Linked DNA regions of Euzebya rosea. The protein of the gene in region 2 interacts with the protein of the main gene of each other region in a pairwise test. Links are inferred from orthologs where the notes say so. Each region holds a gene or a part of one and is shown on either strand. Other genes may lie near its edges.

Region 1 (3,298 bases), on a different replicon or contig from region 2:
CATCCCGGCCGACGGGCTCGACCGCCCTGTTCCTCGTGCTGGCCGCGGCGCTGCTGCTGGCCTCGTGTGCCCGTTCCAGCGCTCCCCACCTGGTGGCGTCGCTTCCGGAGTCCCTGCTGGACCGCGGTGCGGTGTGGCGGGCAGGCCCGGACGGCGTCGAGCAAGCCCTCGCGTTGACCGGACTGACGCCGGACGGCGTCGAGGGGTCGGTGACCACCGGCGCCCCGGCGGTGGTGCTGGTCGCCCACGACGACGTCGGCGGCGTGCCCGCTCAGCTCGAGGCGCGCGGGTACCGGACGGTGGAGCCGCCTGCGACGGGGTGGACCCTGCTGGAGCGCGGGGCCCTGGTCGAGGAGGCACAGGTCGGCGCCCCTGCTGTCGGTGTGGGGCCCGACCTGGTCGTCATCGGGGGGACCGACGAGGTCGTCGCTGTCGCGCGCCAGGGGGCGGACAGCCGCACGCCCGTCCCGGTGGAGCTGCTGGACGGGGCCGACATCGCGCTCGTCGGCACGCCGGCGGCGGTTGAGGGCCGGGGGCCGGTCCGCAGCGCGGCCGAGCTGCCCGAGTGGCAGGCGTTCGCCATCACTGCGACGTCCTCCGACGACGGGGCCGTCGCGCTGCGCGTGCCGGGCGCCACGCAGGACGATGCGGTTGCCCTCTCGGTGCGCGTCGCCACCGGGGTCCTCGACGGCGGCTTCGCCGTCTCGTCCCTGATGCGGCCGGGGGCGCCGATCAGCGAGGGGGACCTGGTGCTGCTGGACGTCGACTGGCTGGCCGACCCGGTTCCCACCGTTTCTGCTGGTCTCGACGGCGGGCTCGGTGCCATCCTGCGCCCCATGTGACCGTCGGGACCGCCGCTCGTCGGATCAGCCAAGAAATTTCGGGAATCGGGCAGGAGAGTCGGCGGCGATGTCGAAAGTCCATGTCAACAGATCATCCCGACACCGACTTGATGGGCGCGGCGGCTCATCGATGTTCGGTGCCGTGTTGGGCGCGGCGGCCCGACACGTCCTCAAGGCCCCGGGCTTCGGCCCGGGGCCTTGAGTCTTTCCCCGGGGCGGAGTCCTTCCCCGGGGCGGAGTCCTTCCACGGGCGGGAACGCGGTGGGGATGCGGCCGTCCGGGCAGGCCCGCGCGTGATCGTCAGCCGTCGGCGGGACGGTGCGCGACGAGGACGGACCACTCCCGACCGGGGGAGACCGATGGCTCCAGGCCGGCTCGGGCGAAGGTCGACCGGGCCTCGTCGCTGCGGTCGACGGCGACACCGGAGCACAGGAGCGTGCCGCCGGGCGCGACGAGGGCGACGAGGTCCTCGGCGATCGCCAGCAGCTTGTCGGTGATGATGTTGGCGATCACCAGGTCGGCGGTGCCGTCGACGACCTCGCAGGATCCCACCCGCAGGACGATGCGGTCGGCCGTGCCGTGGGCGGCCACGTTCTCCGTCGCCACCGTGATGGCCAGCTCGTCGACGTCGACGGCGATCACCTCGCGGGCACCGAGCGCGACGGCGGCCAGGGCGAGCACGCCGGTGCCGGTGCCGATGTCGGCCACCCGTCGACCGGTGAGCTCGACGTCCTGCATGGCGCGCAGGACCGCGGTGGTCGTCTCGTGGTGGCCGGTGCCGAACGCCATGCCGGGTTCGATGACGATGCGGTAGGGCGGCTCGTCCAGCTGCGGCCCCTCGGGGGCCAGCCATGGGGGGACGACGGTCAGGGCACCGACGGTGATCGGGTCCAGCCCCTCCTTCCACGACTCCGACCAGTCGGTCGTGGGCACTTCCTCCCAGCGCCCGTCCAGCGGCATGGGTGGCGTGGTCGCCGGATCGGGACGGGTGGCGAACCACGCGGTGGACACCCCGTCCTGCTCGGTCAGCCCGTCGCAGGTGATCCCCGCGATGTCGAGCGCGTCGCTCAGGGCGTCCAGGTCCGGACTGTCGACACGGTAGGCCCAGCTCGAGGGCGGCAGGCCGGTCAGGTCCATCGCTCCACCACCGTCTCCAGCTCCGCCGGCCGGCGCGGTGCCGGGTGGTTGTTGGCCGGGATGGTCCCCAGGTAGACCCACCCGATGATGCGGTCCTGTTCGCGCAGCGCCAGCGCCTCACGGACTTCCGGGGCATCGCCGAACCAGCCGGTGCGCCACATCGCCCCGAGCCCCATCGCGTGCGCGGCCAGGCACAGGTTCTGCACTGCGGCAGCGACGGCGGCTTCCTGCTCCCACGCGGGCACCGACTTGCCGTTCCACGCCTCCTCGGCGGCAAGGGGGGTCGACACCGCGGCGACGATCGTGGGCGCACGCAGCGGCTTGCAGGCCGTCTTGTCGAGCGCGCCCGGATCGGCGCCGGGTTCGCGCGCCGCGTGGGCTCGTGCGAACACCTCGCCGAGGCGTTCACGGGCATCGCCCTCGATGACCACGAAGCGCCATGGCTGCAGCTGACCGTGGTCCGGTGCGGCCACGGCTGCCTGCAGCAGCCGCTCGAGGGTGACCTCGTCGGGGCCGGGCGCGACCAGCCGGGGGACCGACCGGCGCGTGGCGATGGCGGTGAGGGCGTCCATCGCCATCCCGCTAGGCGTCCGGGGTGATGCCAGCGGCGTCCGCGGGCTGGGTGACGCCAGCGGCGTCCGCGGTTTGTATCGCCTCGAAGCTCCAGACCTCCGAGCCGCTCGCTGCGGGGCCACCCTCGCGCCCGTCCTGCGACGCCTGCGCGTGGCCCTTGCCGAACTGCATGCTGTTGACCCACGCGTCGAAGTGCTCCTTGGACTTCCAGCGCGTGTAGACCAAGTACTTGTCGGTGCCGCCGACCGGGCGGAGCAGCTCGAAGTGCTCGAAGCCGTCCATCTTCTCGACCTCGCCAGCACGCTTGGCGAAGCGGTCCTCGAGGGTCTCTCGCATGGGTTCGGGCACGGTCAGCACGTTGAAGGCAACGAACGGGTGGTCCGACATGAGGGGGTCTCCTCGCCGCGGGGGCGGTAGGGGTCAGGGTTCACCGGGCAGAGTAGGGCCGTGGACCAACGACTGCTCGACGACGCGAAGCGAATGACGCTGGCCTGGCACGGCCGTACCGGACCCGTGCTGGCCCCGATGGCCTTCTGGTGGGACGGTCGGCACCTGTGGTGCTCGACCTCCGGCTCCTCGGCCAAGGTCGAGCGGATCGAGGACCGTCCGGAGGTTGCCGTGCTGGTCGGGGCCGACGACGATGGCGCGTCCGGCGCGGTGCTGCGCGGCAGGGCCCGGATCTTCCGCCCGACCGACGTGGTCGCCATGGCCACCCACGGGGCGACCCTCGCCGCTGCGCAGGCTGC
Region 2 (3,078 bases):
CCACACCAGGCCGGTGGTCCCCTCCAGACGGGTGACCACCCCTGTCGGACCATTCCGGTCCCCCACCGCCGTCCTCCGGCGGTGTTCCCGAGCCAGACCGCGACCCTCAGGCGCACGATGAGCGACACAACCAACACCGGCGGACCCGAGCGCGCCAAGCGCACCGGTCCCGGCCAGTTCATGAAGGAAGTCCGCGTGGAGCTCCGCCGCGTGGCGTGGCCCTCGCGTCAGGAGGTCGCCCAGTACTCCCTGATCGTCCTGGCCGTGACCCTCGTGCTCGGCGCCATCATCTTCGGCCTCGACCAGCTGTTCGGCCAGATCGTCTTCTGGATCTTCGGATGAGTGCGGACGACGTCGAGGACCTGCAGGCTCAGGCGACCGAGGACGACGCTGCCGACACCCAGGCAGCGCCTGCGGACGCTGCCGAGGTCGAGCCCGAGGCAGAGGACGCCGCTGACGCCGATGCCGACGCAGACGACGAGGACGGCGACGACCTCGACGACCTGCTGAGCGCGGCTGGTGTCGACGACGAGTCCGACGAGGACGCCGACACCGAGGACGCCGAGACCGAGGACGTGTCCGCCGAGGCCGACGCCTCCGACGCCGACGAGGCCGCGGAGGAGGAGCCCGTCGAGGTGAAGCCCAAGCGCTTCGACCCGATGCGCCTTCCGGGCGACTACTACGTGGTCCACACCTACGCGGGCTACGAGAAGAAGGTCCAGGAGAACCTCAACAGCCGCATCCAGTCCATGAACATGGACGACCGGATCTACGACATCATCATCCCGACGGAGGATGCGGTCGAGATCAAGGGCGGCAAGAAGCAGCAGGTCAAGAAGAAGGTCTTCCCCGGCTACGTGCTGGTGCGCATGGACCTCGACGACGAGTCCTGGTACGTGGTCCGCAACACGCCGGCCGTGACCGGGTTCGTCGGTCCCCCCGGTGCACGCCCCGTGCCCCTCTCCCGCGCCGAGGTCGAGAAGATCCTCGTCCAGCCGGAGGAGGAAGAGGAGACCACCAAGACCAAGAAGACGACGGTCGACTTCGACGTCAACGAGAACATCCGTGTGACCTCCGGCCCCTTCGCCGACTTCACCGGGACGATCTCGGAGATCAACGCCGACCAGGAGAAGCTGAAGGTCCTCGTGTCGATCTTCGGTCGCGAGACCCCCGTCGAGCTGACGTTCGACCAGGTCGCCAAGCTGTAGCAACCCCCCGATCCAGGGGCCAACGCCCCCGACCCCCGATCCGTGGGAGGGCGCGAATCCCTCCGCCACGTGCGGAAGCGCCCACTCGTACCACGAAGGAGACACATCATGGCAAAGAAGGTCATGGGCCTCATCAAGCTCCAGATCCCGGCCGGCCAGGCCACCCCGGCGCCCCCCGTGGGCCCGGCGCTCGGCCAGCACGGCGTCAACATCATGGAGTTCTGCAAGGCCTACAACGACAGGACCCAGGCCCAGGCCGGGAACGTCATCCCGGTGGAGATCACGGTCTTCGAGGACCGCTCCTTCACCTTCATCACCAAGACGCCGCCGGCGGCCAAGCTGCTGCTGAAGGCCGCCAACCTCGAGAAGGGGTCGGGCGAGCCGAACCGCAACAAGGTCGGCCAGATCCAGCGTGACAAGGTCCGCGAGATCGCCGAGATGAAGATGCCGGACCTCAACGCCAACGACATCGACGCCGCCACGAAGATCATCGAGGGCACCGCCCGCTCGATGGGCCTCGTCGTCGTCGACTAGCAGGCACCGAAGACCCCGATTCCGACGTGGGAGGGCGGCCAGCGTGCCGTCCGCCTGCACCACTCAGGAGACACACCAATGGCAAAGCGTGGAAAGCGTTACGAGGCCGCAGCGGCCAAGATCGACCGTGACAAGGTCTACAGCCCGTCCGAGGCCATGACCCTCATCAAGGAGACCACGACCGTCTCCTTCGACCCGACCGTCGAGGTCGCCCTCCGCCTGGGCGTCGACCCGCGGAAGGCCGACCAGATGGTCCGGGGTTCGGTCATCCTCCCCTCCGGCACCGGCAAGACCAACCGCGTCGCGGTGTTCGCCGAGGGTCCCAAGGCCACCGAGGCCAGCGAGGCCGGTGCCGACATCGTCGGTTCCGACACCCTCGTGGAGATGATCGAGGCCGGCAACCTGGACTTCGACGTCGTCATCGCGACGCCGGACCAGATGGGCAAGGTCGGTCGCTTCGGCAAGGTGCTCGGCCCGCGTGGCCTGATGCCGAACCCCAAGACCGGCACGGTGACCATGGACGTCGCCAAGGCCGTCGGCGACGCCAAGGGCGGCAAGATCGACTTCCGCGTCGACCGGCAGGGCAACGTGCACGCCGTGATCGGCAAGGCGTCGTTCGCCGCCAAGGACCTGTGGGCCAACTACAACGCCCTCATCGAGGAGCTCCAGCGCCTTCGTCCGGCGTCGGCCAAGGGTCGCTACATCCGCAGCATCGCGGCGTCCACCTCGCAGGGTCCCTCGATCCGCGTCGAGCCCCGCAGCCGCGACGAGTGGGAAGCCGACGGGGCCGTGGCCTCCGAGGCTGCAGCCACCGCCTAGCGCGAGAGGAACACCCCAGCCGATGAGCTGGACCAGTCTGACGGCCGCCCAGCAGGATTCCCTGCTGAGGCGGCCGTTCGACCATTTCGCCCGGTACCGGCTGGCGGCGGAGGTCATCTCGGCCACCGTCGGCCCGGATGCCCGCGTCCTGGACCTGGGCGGCGGCCCCGGATCGCTCCAGGCCTTCATGCCGGACGCGACCGTGACGTCCACCGACCTGTTCCAGCCGAGCGAGTGGTTCGAGCAGGCACCCCGGCTGGTGCTGGCCGACGGCGCGGCGCTGCCGTTCGCCGATGACGCCTTCGACGTCGTCGTGTCGATGGACACCCTCGAGCACGTCCGTCCGGAGTCGCGGGCCGCGTTCCTGCGCGAGACCGCACGGGTGGCCGCAAGGTGGGCGTTCGTGCTGTGCCCGTTCGAGGCGCCCGGTGTGGCCGACGCCGACACCGCGCTGCGGGAGTACGTCGCCAACCGCTTCGCCCCGGACATGCCGACGATCGCCATCCTCGACGAGCAC

Evidence for each region.
Region 1: the proteins of rplK (region 2) and CUC05_RS13925 interact in binary tests that used the Escherichia coli proteins (3 or more experiments, as listed by UniProt). The link is inferred for Euzebya rosea from one-to-one orthologs.

What each region holds. Positions count from the first base shown.
Region 1 is NZ_PGDQ01000009.1:156,901-160,198, forward strand. Bases 62-3,043 are described here. They hold CUC05_RS13925 (50S ribosomal protein L11 methyltransferase), read right to left. Parts: upstream 1,980-3,043; coding sequence 1,143-1,979; downstream 62-1,142. Other genes in these bases: CUC05_RS13920 (hypothetical protein), read left to right, coding at 62-842; CUC05_RS13930 (nitroreductase family protein), read right to left, coding at 1,970-2,551; CUC05_RS13935 (antibiotic biosynthesis monooxygenase family protein), read right to left, coding at 2,562-2,939; CUC05_RS13940 (pyridoxamine 5'-phosphate oxidase family protein), read left to right, coding at 3,000-3,043. Also shown: more of CUC05_RS13920, read left to right, coding at 1-61; more of CUC05_RS13940, read left to right, coding at 3,044-3,298. UniProt on the Escherichia coli protein: Methylates ribosomal protein L11.
Region 2 is NZ_PGDQ01000006.1:7,729-10,806, forward strand. The notes cover bases 268-3,029. They hold rplK (50S ribosomal protein L11), read left to right. Parts: upstream 268-1,316; coding sequence 1,317-1,742; downstream 1,743-3,029. Other genes in these bases: secE (preprotein translocase subunit SecE), read left to right, coding at 268-342; nusG (transcription termination/antitermination protein NusG), read left to right, coding at 339-1,208; rplA (50S ribosomal protein L1), read left to right, coding at 1,821-2,561; CUC05_RS09155 (class I SAM-dependent methyltransferase), read left to right, coding at 2,584-3,029. In the rest of the region: more of secE, read left to right, coding at 118-267; more of CUC05_RS09155, read left to right, coding at 3,030-3,078. UniProt on the Escherichia coli protein: Forms part of the ribosomal stalk which helps the ribosome interact with GTP-bound translation factors.